Linked DNA regions of Pseudoduganella albidiflava. The protein of the gene in region 1 interacts with the protein of each later gene in a pairwise test. Links are inferred from orthologs where the notes say so. Each region holds a gene or a part of one and is shown in the gene's direction. Other genes may lie near its edges. The genes, in order: ybgC and acpP.

The links.
Region 2: the proteins of ybgC (region 1) and acpP interact in binary tests that used the Escherichia coli proteins (3 or more experiments, as listed by UniProt). The link is inferred for Pseudoduganella albidiflava from one-to-one orthologs.

The regions. Positions count from the first base shown.
Region 1 is NZ_CP036401.1:4,848,474-4,857,287, forward strand. The notes cover bases 3,709-6,652. They hold ybgC (tol-pal system-associated acyl-CoA thioesterase), read left to right. Parts: upstream 3,709-4,948; coding sequence 4,949-5,356; downstream 5,357-6,652. Other genes in these bases: EYF70_RS20105 (SDR family NAD(P)-dependent oxidoreductase), read left to right, coding at 4,023-4,772; tolQ (protein TolQ), read left to right, coding at 5,444-6,136; EYF70_RS20120 (ExbD/TolR family protein), read left to right, coding at 6,146-6,586; tolA (cell envelope integrity protein TolA), read left to right, coding at 6,590-6,652. Also shown: EYF70_RS20080 (pilus assembly PilX family protein), read right to left, coding at 1-39; EYF70_RS20085 (PilW family protein), read right to left, coding at 42-959; type IV pilus modification protein PilV, read right to left, coding at 956-1,495; transcriptional regulator NrdR, read right to left, coding at 1,847-2,314; glyA (serine hydroxymethyltransferase), read right to left, coding at 2,388-3,632; more of tolA, read left to right, coding at 6,653-7,555; Tol-Pal system beta propeller repeat protein TolB, read left to right, coding at 7,557-8,814.
Region 2 is NZ_CP036401.1:1,784,403-1,793,051, forward strand. The notes cover bases 2,171-4,949. They hold acpP (acyl carrier protein), read left to right. Parts: upstream 2,171-3,329; coding sequence 3,330-3,569; downstream 3,570-4,949. Other genes in these bases: fabD (ACP S-malonyltransferase), read left to right, coding at 2,171-2,373; fabG (3-oxoacyl-ACP reductase FabG), read left to right, coding at 2,403-3,149; fabF (beta-ketoacyl-ACP synthase II), read left to right, coding at 3,609-4,853. Outside these bases: phosphate acyltransferase PlsX, read left to right, coding at 1-146; EYF70_RS07660 (beta-ketoacyl-ACP synthase III), read left to right, coding at 153-1,139; more of fabD, read left to right, coding at 1,423-2,170; EYF70_RS07685 (hypothetical protein), read left to right, coding at 5,185-5,817; RNA polymerase sigma factor RpoE, read left to right, coding at 5,904-6,506; EYF70_RS07695 (sigma-E factor negative regulatory protein), read left to right, coding at 6,821-7,165; EYF70_RS07700 (DegQ family serine endoprotease), read left to right, coding at 7,399-8,649. UniProt on the Escherichia coli protein: Carrier of the growing fatty acid chain in fatty acid biosynthesis.

The DNA.
Region 1 (8,814 bases):
CGTGACTACCAGCGCGACGCCCCCTTGCCGCCGGCGCATCGTCAAGGGCCCCGGTTGCGCAGCAGTACCGCCTGTTCGAACAGGCGCCGGGCGCGCCATCGCCATGGTCCGGGCAGCGTGCTTTCGTCGATCACGGTGCCCGGGTCGTCCAGCCCGCCCGGAATGCCGAACAGGTGGTAGCGCACCGGCGGCGCGCCAGTGTGCGAATGAGCGTCGCCATGCAACAGCAAGGCCACCCGCACCACGGTGACGCGTTTCCAGTGCGTCTTGCGGCGCAGGTCCTGCGCCCGTTGCTGCGGCGTCGCACCGGCCAGCACCAGGGCCGCGTCGAGCGCGCGGATGCCGCTGGCGTTTAGGTAGCGGTTGGGAACGCCGTCCGCCGGCTGGTCCGTGTCGAGCCCGTACAAGACCTGGAACGAATCGACACCGCGCACGATGGCGTCGGCATTCCAGTTGCCCGACTGCGCGCGGTACTTGCAGCGCAATTCCGTTTCGCCATCGTCGGCGACGCCGACATAAAAGATGCTCCAGCCCGCTTCCCCGGCACCGATCGCGAAGCCGGCGCAATCGACCATGGAACCGTCGCCGCCGCCGGCGCCAAGCCCGCCGAAGTGCACGGCCAGCACGTCGCTGCCCTGCACGTTGCCGGCCACCAGCGCGCCATCGAGGCCGGGCGCCATGCGCGGCAGCGTGCGGGCATCCAGGCCGCCGATGCCGGCGTCGCCGTCCGCTGGCGGCACTCCGCTGTCGAGGTCGCTCCAGGCGGCCTGCCGCAGCGCCAGGCCGATCGATTCGAGCGCGTAACGGCCGCCGTCATCGAGCCGCGTGCCGGCCGCCTGGTGGGTGAAATCGCGGTTCGCCAGCAGCAGCATCGCCGACGCCGCCAGCGCGACGAACAGGCCGAGCGCCATGGACACCAGCATTTCCGGCAGGCCGATGCCGGCTTGCCGCCCCTTCATGGCCGGACTCCCGCCACCGCGATCGCCACCCCGGGCACGGTGCCCCCGTCGTGTTCGGGCGTGCCATCCGGCCGCTTGCCGCGCCAGCCGATCTTGACGACGACCGGGTCATCCGCCGCGCCGCTGCACGCCCAGCGCAGTTTTCCCGCCACATACGGCTGCGCATCGCGGCAAACGCGGGCCCGGCCCGCCGGCAACGCGGCACGCACCTGACGCGACAGTTCGTAGACATCCAGCCGGGCAATCTGCGCGGCATCGCATGGCTGGTCCCGGCAGGCATTGTCCGGCGCGGCCGGTACCGGGCCGGCATGGGCGCCGACATCCACGCCGAGGTAGACGGCCGGTATCTGCCCGGCATTGGTGCGGATACGGTCGGCCATCGCCGTGGCCATCTGGACCGATGCCGACAGCAGCGCCGATTCGTGCCGCGTGCGCATCGCATGCAGCTGCATGGCGGTGCCGCCGATCAGGCCCAGTGCGAGCACCAGGACCGCGATCAGCACTTCCAGCAAGGTGAACCCGGCGACCTGGCGCATCACGACCTCCTTCAGCTCTGCCGTACAAGTTAGGCGGTAGCGAACTGAAGCGGTTGAGCGCCCGCAAGAACAGGCCGGTCAGGCGGAGAATACCTGAAGGAATGTTGCGTGAAAGACTTGCAAGCGTTTGCAAGCCGTTGCCATGGCGCCGCGGTGGATTGTTCTTGACGGCAAGCGCCAGCGCGGGATGGTGAAACCGGAGGGATAGCGTGGGGCCACGCCAATGAACGGTGCCGGGGAAGCGATGCTGTGAAGCGATAGTGATAAAAGCGCTGGTGAAACGATTCTGGTGTGAAACGATTCTGATAAAAGCGCTGGCGAAACGATGCCAGCGGTCGCCGCCCCAGCTACTTATTCCTGCCGCTTGCGCTCTTGCCCGGCCTCTTCGATCGCATCCTGGAATTCCGCGAGATCCTCGAAATTCTTGTAGACGGAGGCGAAACGGATATATGCCACCTTGTCGAGCCGCTTCAGCTCGGCCATCACCAGTTCGCCGATATGGTTCGAATCGACTTCGCGCTTGCCGCTCGTCAGCAGTTTTTCGGCGATGGCCTTGACCGCGTCGTCCACGGCGGCGGCGGCCACCGGGCGCTTGCGCAGCGCGAGCATCAGGCTGCCACGCAACTTGGCTTCCGCATATTCGGTGCGGCTGCCATTCTTCTTGACCACGAATGGCATGGAAAGTTCAATCCGCTCGTAGGTCGTGAAGCGCTTGTCGCACTTGCCGCAGCGCCGCCGGCGCTTGATCGCATCCCCCTCCTCCGATACGCGGGTATCGAGGACGTGGATTTCGTCGTGCTGGCAGAACGGACATTTCATGGAGAGACCGGAGTGGAATCAAAAAAAGGCGCCGGACCTCACGGCCGGCGCCCCGATAGTAACAACGTGTCGATTACGCGTAAACCGGGTACTTGTCAGCCAGCACTTTCACGGCGGCTTTCACGCGCTCGATCGTGGCGGCATCCTGCGGATTGTCCAGCACGTCGGCGATCAGGTTGCCCACTTCTTCCGCTTCCGCTTCCTTGAAGCCGCGCGTGGTCATGGCCGGGCTGCCCAGGCGGATGCCGGACGTGACAAACGGCTTTTGCGGGTCGTTCGGGATGCCGTTCTTGTTGCAGGTGATGTGGGCCGAACCCAGGATCGCCTCGGCTTCCTTGCCGGTCAGGTTCTTGGCGCGCAGGTCCACCAGGAACACGTGCGACTCGGTACCGCCGGAAACGATGCGCAGGCCGCGCTTGATCAGCGTTTTCGCCAGCACGTCGGCGTTCTTCACCACTTGCTGCTGGTAGGCCTTGAATTCTTCGGACTGGGCTTCCTTGAAGGCCACGGCCTTGCCGGCGATGACGTGCATCAGCGGGCCGCCCTGGATGCCGGGGAAGATCGCCGAGTTGATGATCTTCTCGTGTTCGGCCTTCATCAGGATGATGCCGCCGCGCGGGCCGCGCAGCGACTTGTGCGTGGTGGACGTGACGAAGTCGGCGTGCGGCACCGGGTTCGGGTACAGGCCGGCGGCGATCAGGCCGGCGTAGTGGGCCATGTCCACCATGAAGTAGGCACCGACCGCCTTGGCCACGGCGGCGAAGCGTTCGAAGTCGATCTTCTTCGAGAAGGCCGAGGCGCCGGCGATGATCAGCTTAGGCTTGTGCTCGTGGGCCAGCTTTTCCATGGCCGCGTAGTCGATGTCTTCCTCGGCGGTCAGGCCGTACGACACCACGTTGAACCATTTGCCGGACATGTTCAGGCCCATGCCGTGCGTCAGGTGGCCGCCTTCGGCCAGCGACATGCCCATGATCGTGTCGCCCGGCTTCAGCACGGCGAAGAACACGCCCTGGTTCGCCTGCGAGCCGGAATTCGGCTGCACGTTGGCCGCTTCGGCGCCGAACAGCTGCTTCACGCGGTCGATCGCCAGTTGCTCTACGACGTCGACGTATTCGCAGCCGCCGTAGTAGCGCTTGCCCGGGTAGCCTTCCGCATACTTGTTCGTCAGCTGCGAGCCCTGCGCTTCCATTACCGCCGGCGACGTGTAGTTCTCCGATGCGATCAGTTCGATGTGGTCGTGCTGGCGCTTGTTCTCGTTCTGGATGGCGCCGAACAGTTCCGGGTCGATGGCGGCGAGGGTGTGATCTTTTGCGAACATGAAATTACTCCGATTAGGACTGGCAGATAGGATCGAATGACGAAGGCCGGGTAAGCGAAGGCAGCCCGGTCGCACGTACACTCGCGCGATTCCATCGTGGCTGCCCAGGCGAACGGCGTTGTGACATCTCACGTTCCCCGGTGGATCCCCACCTTTCGCCCGCGGTGCCGGTGGCGCCGCTGGCTTTTCGCCAGTTACGTGAGACATAAATGGAGCCAAGATTGTATGTGATGTACTGTGCAAGAGCAAGGAAGCGTGCCGCGCCAGGCGTCCCGCGCCATTGGTAGCGCGACCACAATGCTGTCGCTTCGGCTACAATCGGGGGTTGACCGGCTTCGCCGGACCGTTTTGACCAAATCCCGCCAACAATCGCAACCTCGAGGAAAGCACATGATCGTCTTCATCACCGGCGCCACCGCCGGTTTCGGCGCCGCGATGGCGCGCATCTTTGCCACCAACGGCCACCGCGTGCTGATTTCCGGCCGCCGCGAAGACCGGCTGGAAGCGCTGGCCGGCGAACTGGGGCCGAACGTGCGCGCCGTGCCGCTGGACGTGACCGACAAAGCGGCCATCCACGCGGCACTTGCGGCGCTGCCGGCCGACTGGCGCGACATCGACGTGCTGATCAACAATGCCGGACTGGCGCTGGGCATCCGTCCGGCGCACGAAGCAGCGCTGGAAGACTGGGAAACCATGATCGCCACCAACTGCACCGGCCTGGTCACGATGACCCGTGCCGTCCTGCCCGGCATGGTGGAACGCAATAGCGGGCTGGTCATCAACCTGGGCTCGGTGGCCGGCCGCTTCCCCTACCCCGGCGGCAATGTCTATGGCGCCACCAAGGCCTTCGTCGACCAGTTCACGCTGAACCTGCGCTCGGACCTGGTGGGCACCGGGGTGCGCGCCACCAATATCGCGCCGGGCCTGTGCGGCGGCACCGAATTCTCGAACGTGCGCCTGAAGGGCGACGATGCCGCGGCGGCGAAAGTGTACGAAGGCACCACGCCGTTGACGGCGGAAGACATCGCCGCCACCGCGTACTGGATCGCCACCTTGCCGCCGCATGTCAACATCAACATGATCGAGCTGATGCCGACCTGCCAGGCGGCGGGACCGCTGGCGGTCAAGCGCGCGGGCTGATACCGTGCCGCCGTGCATTGCCCAGGCGAATCATTCGTAAGCGATTGTTACAAGTATTGGTCGTTTGCAGGGGATTTGTTTAACTGCCCAGCTTGACATGCTGTCAGCAAACTTTTGGCAACGTTGTATGCTAAATGACGTAGAATGTTGCCTAATAACACTTGTAACAAATGATCATGCCATCAGAGTTCACCTGGGAAGTCCGTGTCTATTACGAGGATACGGACGCGGGCGGCATCGTTTATTACGCGAATTACCTGAAGTTCTTCGAACGTGCGCGTACCGAATGGCTGCGTGCGATCGGCGTTGGCCAACAGGCGCTGCTGGAAGCCCACGATGCGATGTTCGTGGTGAAGAACGTGAGCGCGGACTATCATGCGCCGGCCAAACTGGACGATGCCCTAGAATTAACACTAGTTATCGAGAAGCTTGGCCGTGCCTCCATCGTGTTCCGGCAGCAGGCATGGCGTGGCACGACCTTGCTTAACACGGCGCTGGTCAAGATCGGCTGCGTCGATTCCGCGCTGCGTCCCCGCGCCGTGCCCGACGAAGTGGCCGAGCGCATGCGTGCCTATGTAGCGTAGCGCCGGCCGGGCAGCGTCACCGATGGGCAGGCGGATGCCACCGCCAGCATGACCCTTTGCCGTACTTACATTCTAACTAATTCATAAATGAACGGTTCCCAAGATCTTTCCTTCATCGCCCTCATCTCCAACGCCCACCTGATCGTCCAGCTGATCATGGCGTTGCTGCTCGGCCTCTCGATCGTCAGCTGGACCTACATTTTCAAGAAATGGTTCGACGTGCGCGCCGCGCGCCGCCTGACGATCGACTTCGAGAAAACCTTCTGGGCCGGCGGCAACCTGCACCAGCTGTACCAGGCCGCCGGCAGCAACCGCGCCAACAATGGCGCGCTGTCGCGCATCTTCGAAGCGGGTATGGGCGAGTTCATCAAGGGCAAGCAGGCCGTGGCGGCCAACCGTGAAACGTTCGATGGCGGCGCGCTGCTCGACGGCGCCCGCCGCGCGATGCGCGCCGCGTTCCAGCGCGAGATGGATGTGCTCGAATCGCACCTGGCATTCCTGGCGTCGGTCGGTTCCGTCTCGCCGTATATCGGCCTGCTGGGCACCGTGTGGGGCATCATGAACGCCTTCCGCGGCCTGGCCAACGTGCAGCAGGCCACGCTGTCGGCCGTGGCGCCCGGCATCGCCGAAGCGCTGATCGCCACCGCGATCGGCCTGTTCGCGGCGATCCCGGCGGTGGTGGCCTACAACCGTTTTTCGCACGACATCGACCGCCTGGCGATCCGCTTTGAAAGCTTCGTCGAGGAATTCTCCAACATCCTGCAGCGCCAGTCGCGATAGGGGTCCATCATGGCGTCTTCCTTCAACAGTGGCAGCATGCGTGGCGGCCGCGGCCGCAAGCTGAAGTCCGAGATCAACGTCGTGCCGTATATCGACGTGATGCTGTGCCTGCTGATCATCTTCATGGTGATGCCGAGCTCGAACAACCCCAGTTCGATCGACCTGCCGCATGCGGAAAAATCGGTGCGCCCACCGGATGCGTACATCCAGGTCACGATCAAGCCCAATGGTGCGCTGTCGATCGGCATCGCGGGCAAGAATGCCGATGCGCCCGAGACGGCGCCGAACCGCGATGCGCTGGTGCGCAAGCTGGCGGCGCTGCACGAGGAGAATCCCGACTATCCGGTGCTGATCGCGGGGGACAAGGAAAGCAAGTACGACGACGTGATCCAGCTGATTTCCGAAGCGAAAAAGATGGGCATCAACCGCGTCGGTCTGGCGACGAAGTAAGGCATGGCGACGAGTGAAGCAAACAAGGGTGGCCCGTACCGGGTCCCCCGGCATGACAGCGGCTGGCGCGCGTTCGGTCTCGCGCTGGCCACGCACGCGCTGCTGTTCCTGTTCCTGTGGGGTGGCATCAACTGGCAGAGTTCGGAGCCGGTGGCCGTGGAAGCGGAAGTGTGGGACTTGACGACGCAGCAGGCCGCTCCGCCGCCGCCGCCCGCCGAGGCACCGGAGCCGGAACCGGACCCGCGGCCCGAGCCGGAACCGGCGCCGCCGCCGCCCGCCCCTGCCCCGCCGCCGCCGCGTGAGGTGACGCCACCGAAGCCCGATCCCGAGATCGCGCTGAGGAAGGAACGCGAGAAGAAAAAGAAGGAAGAAGAAAAGCGCATCGCCGAGGAAAAGGAAGAGAAGCGCAAGCAGAAGATCGAGGACGAGCGCAAGCTCGCCGAGCAGAAGAAGAAGGAAGACGACAGGAAAAAACGCGAGGAAGACGACAAGGAACGTCGCCTGGCCGAGGAAAAAGCCGAGAAGAAAAAAGAAGAAGACGCCAGGAAGAAGCAACTGGCCGACAAGAAGGCCGCGGAAAAGAAAGAATCCGACCGCATCGCCAAGCTGCGCGCCGAGGAAATGCGGCGCATCACGGGCGCGGCGGGCGGCAGTTCGGGCACGGCCGAGAAATCGACCGCGCCGCGCCTGGACAGTGGCTACGTGGCCGCGATCACGGCCAAGATCAAGAGCAACATCAGCTACGCGGGCAGCCAGGACGTTCCCGGCAATCCGCGCGCCGAGTTCAAGATCACGCAATTGCCGACTGGGGAAATCGTTTCGGTCCGAAAGATCAAGAGCAGCGGAATTCCCGCCTACGATGCCGCCGTGGAGAACGCGATTTCCAAATCGTCGCCTCTGCCGAAAAAGAAAGACGGCACGGTCGAGCGGGATATCAACGCGACGTTTAATTTGAAAGACTTGCCTTGACATGAAAAAACTACCTACCTTGTTCCTCACCGCTGGCATGCTGGCCAGCCTGGGCGCCCAGGCGCAGCTGCGCGTGGAAATCTCCGGCGTCGGCAGCAACCAGATCCCCGTGGCCGTGGCCGCCTTCGTCGACGAAGGCCAGTCGCCGACGCAGATTTCCAAGGTCATCAAGACCGACCTGGAACGCAGCGGCGCCTTCAAGGTGATCGATGCCGGCACGATTACCGACGTGAACAGCGTCGACGCCTCGTCGTACAAGGCGCGCGGCGCCGATGCGCTGGTGGTGGGCACCGTGCAGAAACAGCCGAACGGCACGTACGACGTGCGCTACAAGTTGATGTCGACCATCCAGAACACGAAGATCTCGCAACTGGACCAGCAGGCGCCGGCGCAATTCACCCGCCTGTCGGCGCACAAGATCGCCGACGACGTCTACGAGAAACTGACCGGCGTGCGCGGCATCTTCGCCACCCGCATCGCCTACGTGACCCAGCAGGGCCGCTCGTACCGCCTGGAAGTGGCCGACGCGGATGGCGAGAACGTGCAGCTGGCCCTGTCGTCGAACGAGCCCATCATTTCGCCGTCGTGGTCGCCCGACGGCACCAGGGTGGCCTATGTGTCGTTCGAACAAAAGAAGCCCGTCATCTACGTGCAAAACCTGATCACGCGCCAGCGCACCGTGATCGCCAACGAACGCGGCAGCAATTCGGCCCCTTCCTGGTCGCCCGATGGCAGCCGCATCGCCCTGGCCTTGTCGAAGACCGGCAACACGCAGGTATACATCGCCAACAGCAGCGGTGGCGGCATCCGCCGCATTTCCAACAGCAGCGGCATCGATACCGAACCGCAGTTCTCCGCCGATGGCCAGCAGATCTACTTCACCAGCGACCGCAGCGGCGGCCCGCAGATCTACCGGATGAGCGTGAACGGCGGCGAAGCGCAGCGCGTGACCTTCAACGGCAGCTACAACATCAGCCCGCGCATTTCCTCCGATGGAAAGACGCTGGCTTATATTTCCCGGCGCAACGGCAACTTCCAGCTCTATGTATTGGATCTGGCAAGCGGCCAGGAGCAACGTTTGTCGGATAACACCAACGACCAGGCCCCCAGCTTCGCTCCGAACGGCAAGTACATCCTGTACTCGACCGAATCGGGCGGGCGCAAGGCCCTGGCGGTGGTGTCGGTGGACGGCCGGGTCAAGCAACGCCTGACCATTCAGGCCGGCGCAATAAAGGAACCCACCTGGGGTCCTTTCATGA
Region 2 (8,649 bases), 3.1 Mb from region 1 along the record:
TGTTCAAGAGCCACGGCAGTGCCGAAGCGGAAGCCTATGAATGGGCCATCCGCCGGGCCTACGATGCTGCGAAGAACGATGTGCAGCAGCAGCTGGCGGATCTCATCGCCGAACTGATGCCGCGCGAAAATACAACCATTGGATGAGACGGCATGACCCTGTACAGCAAAATCATCGGCACCGGCAGCTACCTGCCGGAACAACGCGTGACGAACCAGGCACTGACCGAGCAGCTTGCGGCCAAGGGCATCGAAACGTCCGACGAGTGGATTTCCTCCCGTAGCGGTATCTCGGCGCGCCATTACGCTGCGCCGGAACAGAATTCCTCCGACCTGGCCGTGATCGCGGCCCAGCGCGCGCTGGAGATGGCGCAGCTGCAGCCGAACGACATCGACCTGATCATCGTTGCCAGTTCCACGCCGGACTTCTTCGGCAGCTTCCCCAGCACCGCCTGCATCGTGCAGCGCAAGCTGGGCATGACCAACACCAGCGCGGCCGTCGATGTGCAGGCTGTTTGCAGCGGCTTCGTGTATGCGATGGCGTCGGCGGACAGTTTCATCAAGTCGGGCATGTACAAGAACGTCCTGGTGATCGGCTCCGAAGTGTTTTCGCGCATCCTGAACTTCGAAGACCGCACCACCTGCGTGCTGTTCGGCGACGGCGCCGGCGCCGTGGTGATGAGTGCTTCCGAAGAGCCGGGCGTGCTGGCCTGCAAGCTGCACGCGGACGGCCGCCATTCCGACATCCTGTCGGTGCCCGGCAACGTGGCCGGCGGCGCCGTGGCGGGCAGCGCCTTCCTGTACATGGATGGCCAGGCCGTCTTCAAGCTGGCCGTCACCGTGCTGGAAAAGGTGGCGCACGAAGCGCTGGACGCGGCCGGCATGACGAGCAGCCAGATCGACTGGCTGATCCCGCACCAGGCCAATATCCGCATCATGAACGGCACCGCCAAGAAGCTCGGCCTGGCGCTGGACAAGATGGTCGTCACGGTCGACCAGCACGGCAACACGTCGGCCGCGTCGATCCCGCTGGCACTGGACACCGCCGTGCGCGATGGCCGCGTGAAGAAGGGCGACGTCGTCATGATGGAAGGCGTCGGCGGCGGGTTTACGTGGGGGGCCGTCCTGGCGAGGATGTAGGAGATAAAAGCTTTACCTGCTCGCCAGGACTTGGCGAGGATGTGACCCGAAAAGCTTTACCTGCTCGCCAGGACTTGGCGAGGATGTAGGAAGTAAAAGCTTTACCTGCTCGCCAGGACCTGGCGAGGATGTAGGAGATAAAGCTTTACCTGCTCGCCAAATGTGGCGGGAATGCAAGTTTTAGGTGGAATGCGAACGGCGGTGTACAATGCGCGCCGTTTTAGAAGCAGTGCTCTAAATGCGGATGCGCCTCGCGCGTCCGCTTTTCATAACGAGAACACATATGACCCAATTCGCTTTTGTATTCCCCGGCCAGGGTTCCCAGGCCGTGGCCATGATGGCCGGCTTCAACGGCAACCCGGTCGTCGAGCAAACGATCGCCGAAGCGTCGGACGCGCTGCAGTTCGACCTCGGCAAGCTGATCGCCGAAGGCCCGAAGGAAGACCTCGACCTGACCACCAATACGCAGCCGGTGATGCTGACCGCCGCGGTCGCCGTGTATCGCGCATGGATCGCCGCCGGCGGCCCGCTGCCGGCCATCGTCGCGGGCCACAGCCTCGGTGAATACTCGGCGCTGGTCGCCGCCGGCGTGATCCCGTTCAAGGATGCCGTGCCGCTGGTGCGCTTCCGCGCCCACGCGATGCAGGAAGCCGTGCCGGTCGGGCAGGGCACGATGGCCGTGGTGCTGGGCCTGTCGGACGAAGACGTGCGGGCCGCCTGCGCCGAAGCCGTGGCCGCCGCGCCGGGCCAGGTGGTGGAAGCCGTCAACTACAACGCGCCGGCCCAGGTCGTGATCGCCGGCCACGCCGCCGGTGTCGACAAGGCCTGCGAGATCGCCAAGGCCAAGGGCGCCAAGCGCGCGATGCGCCTGCCGGTATCGGCGCCGTTCCACTCGTCGCTGCTGAAGCCCGCCTCGGACCGCTTGCGCGACTACATGGAAAACCTCCATTTCAACGCACCGCAGATCGATTTGATCAACAACGTCGATGTTGCTGTACTGCATGATCCTGCAAGCATCAAGGATGCGCTGGTACGCCAGGCCGCCACCCCGGTGCGCTGGGTGGAAACGATGCAGAAGGTGGCCGCGGGCGGCATCACCCAGGTCATCGAATGCGGCCCCGGCAAGGTGCTGATGGGCTTGACCAAGCGCATCGATGCGAACCTGGCCGGGGACGCCATCACCGACCAGGCGTCGCTGGAACGCCTGCTGGCCGCGCTGAAGCCGGCCGGCTGAACCTGACTGAAGAATTCGAAGGAAACACCATGAACCTGTCCAACCAAGTCGCGCTCGTCACGGGCGCTTCGCGCGGCATCGGCAAGGCCATTGCCACCGAACTGGCGCGCCAGGGCGCGAAAGTGATCGGCACGGCCACCACCGAAGCCGGTGCCGAAGCGATTTCCGCTTACCTGGCCGAGATCGGCGCCGATGCCGGCAAGGGCCTGGCGCTGGACGTGACGGATGCGGCGCGCTGCGCCGCCGTGATCGATGAAATCGGCAAGAGCTTCGGCGCGATCGGCATCCTCGTCAACAATGCCGGCATCACCGCCGACCAGCTGGCGATGCGCATGAAGGACGATGAATGGGACAAGGTCATCGCCACCAACCTGAGCGCGGTGGGCCGCCTGTCCCGCGCGGTCCTGCGTGGCATGATGAAAGCCAAAGCAGGGCGTATCATTAACATCACGTCGGTGGTGGCGTCGTCCGGCAATCCTGGCCAGATGAATTATGCGGCGGCCAAGGCCGGCGTGGAGGGCATGTCCCGCGCGCTGGCCCGTGAAATCGGCAGCCGCAACATCACCGTCAACTGTGTCGCACCGGGCTTCATCGACACGGACATGACCAAGGTGCTGGGCGAGGACCAGCATGCGGCCCTGCTCACGCAGATCCCGCTGGGCCGTCTCGGCAAGCCGGAAGACATCGCCGCGGCGGTGGCTTTCCTGGCATCGCCGAGCGGCGCGTACATCACCGGTACCACGCTGCACGTGAACGGTGGCATGTACATGGGGTGATGGCGAATAAGCCGGGAATGAATGAGGAATTAAGCGGCTTTGCGCACGATTTATGTGGGTAAAGCCGTTTTTTAGCAGTGATTTCGGTAAAGCTGAGCACAGAAGCCGAAATTAGTTTTTCAGTGCGCAAACCTGATAAAATGCGCGCTTTCCGTAACATACACACAATGGAGCCATAACATGTCCGATATCGAACAACGCGTTAAGAAGATCGTCGCCGAACAACTGGGCGTCGCCGAAGCCGACATCAAGAACGAATCGTCCTTCGTCGATGACCTGGGCGCCGACTCCCTCGACACCGTTGAACTGGTAATGGCACTGGAAGACGAGTTCGAAATGGAAATCCCTGACGAACAGGCTGAAAAGATCACCACCGTGCAGCAGGCTATCGACTACGCGACGAACCACGTCAAGGCCTAAGTTCGCAGCAGCAGCAAAGATCGACTCCAGGAGAATCGCTTGAGTTCCAAAAACCGTCGTGTGGTGGTTACCGGCCTCGGCGTCGTGTCCCCGATCGGCAATACGATTGCCGAAGCGTGGAACGCGATTACCGAAAGCAAATCCGGTATCGCCAACATCACCAAGTTTGATGCCAGCGCGTTCTCGACCCGCTTCGCCGGCGAGGTCAAGAACTTCAACGTCGAAAGCTATCTCGACGTCAAGGAAGCCCGCCATATGGATGCCTTCATCCATTACGGCATGGCTGCGGGTATCCAGGCGATCCAGGATTCCGGTCTGGTCGTCACCGAAGAGAACGCCGATCGCATCGGCGTGATCATCGGCTCCGGCATCGGCGGCCTGCCGATGATCGAAGAACAGAAGGCCGATTACGACAAGCGCGGTCCGCGCCGTATCTCGCCGTTCTTCGTGCCGGCCTCGATCATCAACATGATCTCCGGTAACCTCTCGATCAAATACGGCATGCGCGGTCCCAACCTGGCGATCGTGACTGCCTGCACCACCGGCCTGCACAGCATCGGCGCGGCGGCCCGCCTGATCGAATACGGCGATGCCGACATCATGGTGGCCGGCGGTGCCGAATCCACCGTGTCGCCGCTGGGCCTGGGCGGCTTTGCCTCCGCCCGTGCGCTGTCCTCGCGCAACGACGATCCCGCGACCGCGTCCCGCCCATGGGACAAGGACCGCGACGGTTTCGTGCTGGGCGAGGGCGCCGGCGTGATGGTGCTCGAAGAATACGAGCACGCGAAAGCACGCGGCGCCAAGATTTACGCGGAACTGCTCGGCTTCGGCATGAGCGCCGACGCGTATCACATGACCTCGCCGCTGGAAGATGGCAGCGGCGGCGCCAAGTCGGCGATCTCGGCAATGAAGAATGCCGGCATCAATCCCGACCAGGTGCAGTACCTGAACGCGCACGGCACCTCGACGCCGCTGGGCGACGTGGCCGAAGTCACCGGCATCAAGTATGCGTTCGGTGACCACGCCAAGAGCCTGGTCGTGAGCTCGACGAAGTCGATGACCGGCCACCTGCTCGGTGGCGCCGGCGGCCTCGAAGCCGTGTTCACCGTGCTGGCGATCCACCACCAGGTGGCCCCGCCCACGATCAACCTGTTCGAACAGGACCCGGCGTGCGACCTGGACTTCTGCGCCAACGTCGCCCGCCCGATGGCGATCCAGTATGCCGTGAAGAACTCGTTCGGCTTCGGCGGAACGAACGGCAGCCTCGTGTTCGGAAAAATGTGAACTTTCCCGGCTCACTCCGGTCTTAACGGAGTGAGCGCCAAAGGCCCGGCGGTTGACTTGAACGTTGACCGCCGCGGTCCACTGTGCCGGCATTCTTCGGCACATCATCGCCCGGCAAGAGGCCGGCGCTTCCAGCATTTCCCCTAATCGGGAACATCATCGGCATCATCATCGCTCATTGCGGCAGCGTTTTGCAGCGGCGTTTCCCGGCAGCTTATGCAGGTGATTTTCCGCGACAGCATTTCAATGCGGAGTTTTGCAGCCGACTTTGCGGTTGATTTCGCAGCACGGTTCTACCGCCCGGTTTCAGCGCCCGGATTCAGCACCCGGTATGAACCGCATCGCAGCCCTGCCGCAGGGCGCGTTCCACCCCTTTTCGCCGGGTTCCACGATGTCCATCGCCGTGTCCGCCGTCATCCATCCATCGCCCACACTGCGCGCGGCGCATGCGGCCCTGTGCGTGGCGGTGCTGGCTTGTGGCGCCTGGTGCGGGGCCAGCCTGGCCGGCGCGCTGCTGGTCGCGGCAGGCGTGGCGGGGGCCGTCCGCCAGCGCGGGCTTGTCAAGCTTGCGCGGATTGATATTTCGGCTGTCGGCCAGGTGCGCCTGGCGGTATACCACCAGAAGGACGCACGGCACGCGGGCTTGGGGCAAAGCGTGCGGCTGCTGCCGGGCTCCACGCTGTGGCCCGGTTTGCTGCTGTTGCGATTGCGGTTGGATGCCGCTGAAACCGTTCCGGAAGATGCTGCCGAACCCGCCGCTGAAGACACTGCGGGGAGCATCGCGGACGGCACCGGAGAGGACTCCGGTGCACGGCGTGGCGGGCGCGAGGCCGGCCGGGTGCACTGGCTGGCCGTGCTGCCGGATAGTGCCGCGCCGGACGTACGGCGCAGGCTGGCACTGGCGGCGCGCGCGATCGCCGCCCGCGGCACCGGCGGCGCGAAAAAAAATCCGCAAAACCCCTGAACCAATTACCCCGCGTGGCCTCTATAGGCATATGGAGAGCCGGTGCTGGGACCACCGAGGGCCAAGGTGTGACAACAGACCGTGGTGTGACAACGGACCGTGAGAGCGATCAGCTGCTGGTCGAGCGAGTCCAGGCAGGTGAACGGCAAGCATTCGACTTGCTCGTGTCGAAGTATCAGCGCAGGCTGATGCGGCTGGTATCGCGCATCGTGCACGATCCCGCCGAAGCGGAAGACGTCGTCCAGGAAAGCTTCATCAAGGCTTTTCGCGGCCTGCGCCATTTCCGTGGCGATTCCGCCTTCTACACGTGGCTGTATCGGATCGGCATCAACACCGCCAAGAACTTCCTCGTGACCCAGAGCCGGCGCACCCCTGCGTCCACCGACGTCGATGCGGCAAGCGCGGAAGGGTCCGATGAAGGAAACGGCCTGCGCGACATCAACACGCCCGAGTCCATGCTGGCCACCAAGCAGATCGCGGAAACGGTCAACGCCGCGATGGAGTCGCTGCCTGTCGACTTGCGCACGGCGATCCTGCTGCGCGAGATCGAAGGCTTGAGCTATGACGAGATTTCGGAAATCATGTCGTGCCCCATCGGAACCGTGCGCAGCCGTATTTTCCGCGCCCGCGAAGTGATCGCCGACAAACTGCGGCCACTATTGGACCTGCCGGTTGACAAGCGCTGGTGAGGCTCCGACACTGGCAACTCAGGTTATGGCTCAGGTTATAGCTCAGGTTATAGCTCAGGTTATGGCTCAGGTTATGGCTCAGGTTATGGCTCAGGTTATGGCTCAGGTTATGGCTCAGGTTATAACGCAGGTTATAACTCAGGTTATAACCCAGGTCGCAGCTCAGCTCGCAACACGGTTGCAAGTGAGCTTGTGGTGCAACTTGGAGTTCAGCTTGAAGTTCAGCTTGTAGTTCAGCGTGAAGTTCGCTTGTAGTTCAGCTTGTAGTTCAGCTTGTAAACCCGTTGCTTACTTTTGCTGCGCAGGGATATGTCATGGAAACTCCGAACCGCCTCCAGGAAAACATCTCGGCGATGGTGGACAAGGAATTGCCGGCATGCGAAGTGGAACTGACCTTGGCCGCGCTGTCCGAACCCGAAGGGCTCGCCGCCTGGCGCCTCTACCACCTGGCTGGCGACGTCCTGCGCGCGCACCAGCCGGAGGCCGGGCTGTCCGCCGGTTTCGCGGCGCGGCTCGCCGAGCGCCTGGCCACTGAAGAAATGCCGGGGCGGCCCGCCGACACGGCCCCGCGCGAAGGTTCAGCCACCGCGACCGCCACCACCACCACGACCACCACGACCATCACAGCCACCACCATCGCTACCGCCACGCTTCCGTGACCCGCGATCCCGCCTCCTGCCCGATCACACCCGCCGGGCCGCTCATGCCCGCCAGGCCATTCATGCGTGGTTACATCCGCTAGCGCGGCGATACAGCACGCTACAAATCTCCCCTTGAAATTTGTTATCTGTTGCAACATCTTGTGCGTGCTGCAACTCCAGCTTTTCGCTTACCATACGGCGAAGCCTCTGGCTTGCGTTGCGTCCTGACCCATACCGAAAACAGACAACCTATGAAAACCAAAATCTCTGCTGGTAATAAAACCCTGTCGGCGCTGCTGGTCAGCGCGGGTATCCTGTTCGCGCCCGCCGCGCTGGGGTTGGCTTCCGTCCATGCCGCGCCGGCCACCGGCGCCGTGGCCGGTTTGCCCGATTTCGCCGACATGGTGGACAAAGTCGGTCCGGCCGTCGTCAACATCCGCACCACCGAGCGCCTGCGCATGCGCACGCCGGGAATGACGGACGAGGATGAAATGCAGGAGTTCTTCCGCCGCTTCTTCGGCGGCCAGGTGCCGACCCCGCGCCGCGAAGGCCAGCAGCCGCGCGGCCGGCAGCAGCAGGCACCGGCGGAGCGCGAAGTGCAGCGGGGCGTGGGTTCGGGCTTCATCATTTCCGCCGACGGCTACGTGCTGACCAATGCCCACGTGGTCGCCGGCGCCGACGAGGTGTACGTCACCCTGACCGACAAGCGCGAGTTCAAGGCCAAGGTGCTGGGGGCCGACGCCGGTACCGACGTGGCCGTGCTGAAGATCGACGGCTCGCGCCTGCCGGTGCTGACGATGGGCGATTCGAACAAGATCCGCGTCGGCGAATGGGTGGTGGCGATCGGTTCGCCATTCAACCTGGAGAACACCGTCACGGCCGGCATCATCTCGGCCAAGGCGCGCGATACGGGCGAATACCTGCCGCTGATCCAGAGCGACGTGGCGGTCAATCCCGGCAACTCGGGCGGCCCGCTGATCAACATGCGCGGCGAAGTGATCGGCATCAATTCGCAGATCGCCACGCTGTCCGGCGCCTACAACGGCATTTCCTTCGCCATCCCGATCGACGAGGCGATGCGCGTCGCCGACCAGCTGAAGAAGAGCGGCAAGGTGACCCGCGGGCGCATCGGTGTGCAGATCGGCGAAGTCACGCGCGACGTGGCCGAATCGCTGGGCCTGAAGGATGCGCGCGGCGCCGAGGTGTCGATGGTGGAGGAGGGCGGCCCGGCAGCCAAGGCGGGCCTGAAGCCGGGCGATATCGTCACCAAGTTCAACGGCAAGGACATCGAGCGCTCGTCCGACCTGCGCCGCCTGGTCGGCAACACCGCGCCGAATACGCGCGCCACCATCACCGTCTGGCGCCAGGGCAAGGCGGTCGACCTGCCGGTTACCGTGGCCGAGCTGGAATCCGAACAATCGAAAGGCGCACGGGGCGAGCGCAGCAAGCCGAGCGGCGAAGGCGCCTCGAATGCGCTGGGCCTGAAGGTGTCGGACCTGTCG